2 linked regions of the Azoarcus sp. KH32C genome follow. The protein of the gene in region 2 interacts with the protein of the main gene of each other region in a pairwise test. Links are inferred from orthologs where the notes say so. Each region holds a gene or a part of one and is shown on either strand. Other genes may lie near its edges.

What was found. The genes of interacting proteins can lie anywhere in the genome.
Region 1: the proteins of ftsB (region 2) and AZKH_RS18450 interact in binary tests that used the Escherichia coli proteins (3 or more experiments, as listed by UniProt). The link is inferred for Azoarcus sp. KH32C from one-to-one orthologs.

The regions. Positions count from the first base shown.
Region 1 is NC_020516.1:4,132,001-4,134,990, forward strand. It holds AZKH_RS18450 (cell division protein FtsQ/DivIB), read right to left. Parts: upstream 1,925-2,990; coding sequence 1,076-1,924; downstream 1-1,075. Other genes in the region: ftsA (cell division protein FtsA), read right to left, coding at 1-1,079; AZKH_RS18455 (D-alanine--D-alanine ligase), read right to left, coding at 1,908-2,822; murC (UDP-N-acetylmuramate--L-alanine ligase), read right to left, coding at 2,834-2,990. UniProt on the Escherichia coli protein: Essential cell division protein. May link together the upstream cell division proteins, which are predominantly cytoplasmic, with the downstream cell division proteins, which are predominantly periplasmic. May control correct divisome assembly.
Region 2 is NC_020516.1:2,336,243-2,339,473, forward strand. The notes cover bases 74-3,048. They hold ftsB (cell division protein FtsB), read left to right. Parts: upstream 74-1,410; coding sequence 1,411-1,686; downstream 1,687-3,048. Other genes in these bases: eno (phosphopyruvate hydratase), read left to right, coding at 74-1,302; AZKH_RS10145 (cyclic nucleotide-binding/CBS domain-containing protein), read right to left, coding at 1,714-2,145; AZKH_RS10150 (C40 family peptidase), read right to left, coding at 2,253-2,801; AZKH_RS10155 (MliC family protein), read right to left, coding at 2,882-3,048. Outside these bases: more of eno, read left to right, coding at 13-73; more of AZKH_RS10155, read right to left, coding at 3,049-3,208. UniProt on the Escherichia coli protein: Essential cell division protein. May link together the upstream cell division proteins, which are predominantly cytoplasmic, with the downstream cell division proteins, which are predominantly periplasmic.

The sequences.
Region 1 (2,990 bases), 1.8 Mb from region 2 along the record:
GCGAGGCCGCCTGCGTACTGCGGCGCTCCGACCCGGACTGGCATATGAAACACCTCCTCGCCCAATTCCTCCATGCCGGGCATGACAGATGAACCGCCCGTCAGCACGATACCCGACGACAGCAGTTCCTCGTACCCGCTGCGGCGTAGCTCGGCCTGCACCAACTCGAACAGTTCGGACACACGCGGCTCGATGACGTCCGCAAGGCGCTGGCGCGACAGCGGGCGCGGCGGACGGTCGCCGACGCCGGGGACCTCGATCATTTCTTCGGGATCGGCCAGCGTATGCATCGCGATGCCCTGGCTAATCTTGATTTCCTCGGCTTCCGCGGTCGGCGTACGCAAGGCCATCGCGATATCGTTGGTGATCTGGTCGCCCGCGACCGGCAACACGGCCGTGTGACGGATTGCCCCCTGAGTGAAGACTGCAATGTCGGTCGTGCCGCCGCCGATATCGACGAGGCACACGCCCAGTTCTTTCTCGTCCTCGGTCAGCACCGAGTAGCTCGACGCGAGCGGCTGCAGGATCAGGTCCATCACCTCGAGACCGCAGCGGCGCACGCACTTGATGACGTTTTGCGCGGCCGAGACGGCCCCGGTGACGATGTGCACCTTGACCTCGAGCTTCACGCCGCTCATCCCGATCGGCTCGCGCACGCCGCCCTGGCCGTCGATGATGAATTCCTGCGTCAGGATGTGCAGGATCTGCTGTTCGGCCGGGATCGGCATCGCGCGGGCGACTTCGATCACGCGCTCGACGTCCATCGGCGTGACTTCCTTGTCCTTGATCGCGACCATGCCGTTGGAGTTGAAGCTCTTGATGTGACTGCCCGCGATGCCGGTATAGACATCGCGGATCTTGCAGTCGGCCATCAGCTCGACTTCCTGGATCACGCGCGAGATGGCGTCGACGGTCGCCTCGATATTGACGACGACGCCGCGCTTGAGGCCGTTGGTCGGCTGCGAGCCGACGCCCACGACGTTCAGCTGTCCGTCCGGTCGCGCCTCGGCCACCATGCAGGTGACCTTCGAGGTGCCGATGTCGAGTCCGACGATCAGGTCCTTGTATTCCTTGCTCATTGCTTGCCTTTAGTAGCTGCTTTGACGTCCCCCACCGGCGTGAGGGCGAATCCGCTCGGGTAGCGGAGGTCCGCTACCGCCACCTTTACTCCAAGTTTGTCCCGCGTCTGCGGCCATGCGCGGACGAAGCGCGTCAGCCGTTCGGCGACGGGCACTTTTTCCTGATCGCGGCCGAGGATGATCACCATCCCGTCGTCGAGCTTCAGTTGCCACGCTTCGCGCGCCGACAAGGACAAGGCGACGAGCTTCTTGCCGAGCGGGGAGATCATTTCCGAAAACTCGCGGTATTTCGCCTGGACGTAGCCTGACGAGCCTTGCGGACCCGAAAACGCCGGCATGTCGGCGTTGCTGGAGGCCGCGAAGACCTCGCCCTGGCGATTGACGAGCTGGGTTTCGCCGCTGTCGGAGATCGTCCAGTAGGCGACCGCCTGATGCTCTTCGAGGCGCAGTTCGAGCACGTCCGGCCAGCGTCGGCGGACTTCGGCGTGACGCACCCAGGGGAGCTTCTCGAAGGCCGCCCGCACCGTTTCAAGATTGACGGAGAAGAAGTTCCCGCGGATCGCGGTGCGGGCGACATATTCGAGCTGTGCCGTCGTCACCTGCGCGGGCGGGGTCAACACGACCACCTCGTGCAGCGGAAACAGCGGCCGCGACAGGAACCAGACGACGGCTGCGTAGCCGAGCGCCACCGCCGCAAACAGCATCAGGACGTCGGAAATCAGGTTCAGCAGCGCCGGGCGCTGCCACAGGCCTTCGCGCGTACGACCGCGCCCGGAGGCGCCGACAGTGCCGGCGACCTGCTGGGTGAGCGGAGTACGGGGGCGAAAATCAGCCAAGGCGGGCATCCTCGAGGATCGAGAGACACAGCTCAGTGAAATTCATGCCCGCAACGCGCGCGGACATCGGCACGAGGGAGTGCCCGGTCATGCCCGGCGAGGTGTTCATTTCAAGCAGATAGGGACGGCCGTCGTCAGTCAGGATGAGGTCGGCACGGCCCCAGCCGCGGCAGCCCAGCACCTGGGCGCACTTCATCACGAGCGCCTGCAACTCGGCTTCCTTCGCCTCGGGCAGCCCGCAGGGGCAGAGGTAGCGGGTGTCGTCGGTGAAGTATTTGTGCTGGTAATCGTAGTTGCCGCCCGGCGCCTCGATGCGGATCAGGGGCAAGGCCCGATCATGCAGGAAAGGCGCGGTGAGCTCGGCACCGGTGATGAATTCCTCGGCAATCACGAGGTCGTCGAAGCGCGCGGCGAGTTCCCACGCGGCTTTCAACTGCCCGGCTTCGGTGACCTTGGTCGCGCCCATGCTCGAGCCTTCGTGCACCGGCTTGACGAAGATCGGCAGGCCGAGCTCGGCGACGATCGCGTCCCAGTCCGAATCCGCATGCAGGATGGCATAACGAGGCGTCGGCAGGCCACACGCGGCCCACACCATCTTGGTACGCCACTTGTCCATCGACAACGCCGATGCCATCACGCCACTGCCCGTATACGGGATCTTCAGCAGCTCGAGCATGCCCTGCACCGTGCCGTCTTCGCCGCCACGGCCATGCAGCGCGATGAAGGCGCGGTCGAAGCCCTGCTCCTTGAGGACATGCAGGTCGCGCTCGACGGGATCGAAGCCATGTGCATCGACGCCCGCATCGCGCAGCGCCGACAGCACGGCATTGCCCGACATCAGCGAGACTTCACGTTCCGCGGAGGTACCGCCAAGCAGTACCGCCACCTTTCCGAATCTTTCCTTCATGTTCATTTCGCTCATGCCTGTTCCTCGCCGCTCGCCAACTTGCCGGGCACGGCGCCGATCGAGCCTGCGCCCATCGTGATCACCACGTCACCATCGCGCGCGGCGGAGAGAATGCTCGCGGGCATGTCCTCGATGCCCTCGACAAATATCGGTTCAACCTTGCCCGAG
Region 2 (3,231 bases):
ACAGAAGAACCCATGAGTGCAATCGTTGATGTCATTGCCCGTGAAATCCTGGACTCGCGCGGTAATCCGACCGTCGAAGCCGATGTTCTGCTCGAATCCGGCGTGATGGGCCGGGCCGCGGTGCCGTCCGGCGCCTCGACCGGCTCGCGCGAAGCGATCGAACTGCGTGATGGCGACGCCGCGCGTTACCTGGGCAAGGGCGTCCTGCGCGCTGTCGAGAACGTCAATACCGAAATCTCCGAGTCGATCATCGGCCTCGACGCCGAAGAGCAGTCGTTCATCGACCGCACCCTGATCGAACTCGACGGCACCGAGAACAAGTCGCGCCTGGGCGCGAACGCGATGCTCGCCGTGTCGATGGCCGTTGCCAAGGCCGCCGCTGAAGAAGCCGGCCTGCCCCTGTACCGCTACTTCGGCGGTTCGGGCCCGATGGCGATGCCGGTGCCGATGATGAACGTCATCAACGGCGGTGCTCACGCCAACAACAGCCTGGACATCCAGGAATGCATGATCATGCCCGTGGGCGTGACCAGCTTCCGCGAAGCCCTGCGTTGCGGCGCCGAGATCTTCCATCACCTGAAGAAGCTCACCGACAAGAAGGGCTACCCGACGACGGTCGGCGACGAAGGCGGTTTCGCGCCGAACGTCGGCGGCACCGAAGAAGCCCTGAACATGATCCAGGACGCGATCTCTGCCGCCGGCTACGAGCCGGGCCGCGACGTGCTGCTGGCTCTGGACTGCGCCGCCTCCGAGTTCTACAAGGACGGCAAGTACGTGCTCGCCGGCGAAGGCCTGACGCTGACTTCCGAAGGCTTTGCCGACTACCTCGCGACGCTAGCCGACCGCTTCCCGATCGTGTCGATCGAAGACGGCATGGCCGAGAACGACTGGGCCGGCTGGAAGACGCTGACCGACAAGCTCGGCCGCAAGATCCAGCTCGTCGGCGACGATCTCTTCGTCACCAACACCAAGATCCTCGAGCAGGGCATCGACCAGGGTGTCGCCAACTCGATCCTGATCAAGATCAACCAGATCGGCACACTGTCGGAAACCTTCGCCGCCGTCGAAATGGCCAAGCGCGCTGGTTACACGTCGGTCATCTCGCACCGTTCCGGCGAGACCGAAGATTCGACGATCGCGGACATCGCCGTTGGCCTCAACGCGATGCAGATCAAGACCGGCTCGCTGTCGCGCTCGGACCGCATCTCGAAGTACAACCAGCTGCTGCGCATTGAGGAAGATCTGGGCGATACCGCCAGCTACCCGGGCCGCCGCGCGTTCTACAACCTGCGCGTGCGCTAAACAAGTACCATTGCCGCGGCCCGGCTGACGGGTTGCGGAAGCAGCAAAACGATAAGGCCGGCGGATCTCCGCCGGCCTTGTTTCGATTGAAACGGATTTCCTTCAGGTATGCGCTGGTCCCTTCTCATCCTCGCGCTGATCGTGGCAGCCCTGCAATACCCGCTGTGGGTCGGAAAAGGCGGCTGGCTGCGCGTCTGGGACGTGGACCGGCAGGTGCAGGCCCAGCGCGAAACCAATCGAGAGCTCGAGCAGCGGAATGCTGGCCTGGAGGCTGAAGTGCGGGACCTGAAGTCCGGCAACGAAGCGATCGAGGAGCGTGCGCGGTTCGAACTCGGGCTGATCAAGCCCAACGAGGTTTTCGTGCACACCCCGCAGAAGCGCTGATGCGCTTCCCGGAGCGGCAAGTCGAGGTCAGAGCAGTTCGGTAATCGATTGCCGCTGCGCGATTTCGGCCTCGAATTCGACCATTTCAGGCCCGAGTGCATCACGGGCGGAGATCATGCCGACCGGCACGCCGTTATCGACGACCGGAACGTGGCGGAAGCCGCCGTCGTACATCATGTGCAGTGCGTAGCCGAGGTTCTTGTCGGCATTCGCAGTGGTCGGATCGGAGGTCATGACTTGAGCAAGCGTGGTCTTGTCGGGGTCGACGCCATTCGCCAGCACCTTCACGAGCGCGTCGCGCTCGGTAAAGATGCCCGCCAGCTTGCCACCTTTCGCGGTGATCATGATCGCGCCCACCTTCGCATCCGCCATACGGCGAGTCGCTTCTCGAACCGACAAGTCCGCGGTCGCGGTCAGGATGGCCTGATCTTTCACAATGTCTCGAATCTTTCGATTCATCTCGGTTCCTCCTCCTTAGGTTTCTTGTCCAAGGTCACTCAAAGCGGTGCCCTTCTGCGAGGATACGCGAACTGTCACTTCAAGATAGTGCGCTATTCACGGCCGCGCTAGCTTGTTGCCAGCAGGGTTCGGGCGCCGTCGACGCGCGGTGCGAAATATGGGCTGTCGAGGCGTTCCACGCGCACGCGGCCACGCGTAGACGGCGCATGCACGAACTTTCCTTCGCCGAGGTAGATGCCCATGTGGGAGTGGCGCCGGTTCATGGTGTTGAAGAAGACCAGGTCGCCGGGTTGGAGTGAGGAAACAGGGATGGGGCGCGTTATTTCGGCAATCTTCGACGCGTTGTGCGGCAATCGCCTGCCGCTGACCTGTTCGACGACATAGCTGACCATGCCGCTGCAGTCGAGTCCGGCTTCAGGATTGCGGCCGCCAAAGGCGTAGCCGGTATCGAGCAGGCCCAGTGCGACCATGACCATTTCTCGCGAGTGCAGGGGGTCGTCGAAGGCGAAATAGTCGATGCGCGGTTCTTCGGGGAGCGATGGAGCGGGAGTCCCGACGACCGGAGCGGTGGTCGGGACGCTGCTGCATGCGGCGAGCAGCAGCGTCAGAATCAACAGAAGGCCCTTGCGGCCCGCCTGGCGCGTTGCTGCCTTCATCGGCGGATCAGCTTCCCCTGGGTTCGGATATGCGGACGATAGGGGATAAGGCTGCGATATGTCCACCAATCGAGGGTGCTTTACAACGAATGGCTATGCGGGCTGCAGTCGCCGTTGGCGGGCAGGCCCGGACGTTCGAGGCTCGCTTGTTGACCATGGGCCCAGAACACGGTCTGTCCGTCGGAGTATTTTTCGCCATCTGCAGCGGTCTGATGCGAAAGCGCAAAGATCCCGGCGCCGGTTCGCAGGCGGATGTGGTCGCCGAGGTATTCGACGCTGAACTGTTCGCCGTTCTTGCAAGCGTAATTGACGACGCGTGTGGCGTCGCGGGTGTAGGCCGTGCCGGCGAGCATGCCGGCAGAGGCGATCAGGCCACACAGGGCGGCAAAGCGGGCGTTCAGGCGCATGTAGGGGTTCCTTGGGGGGGCGG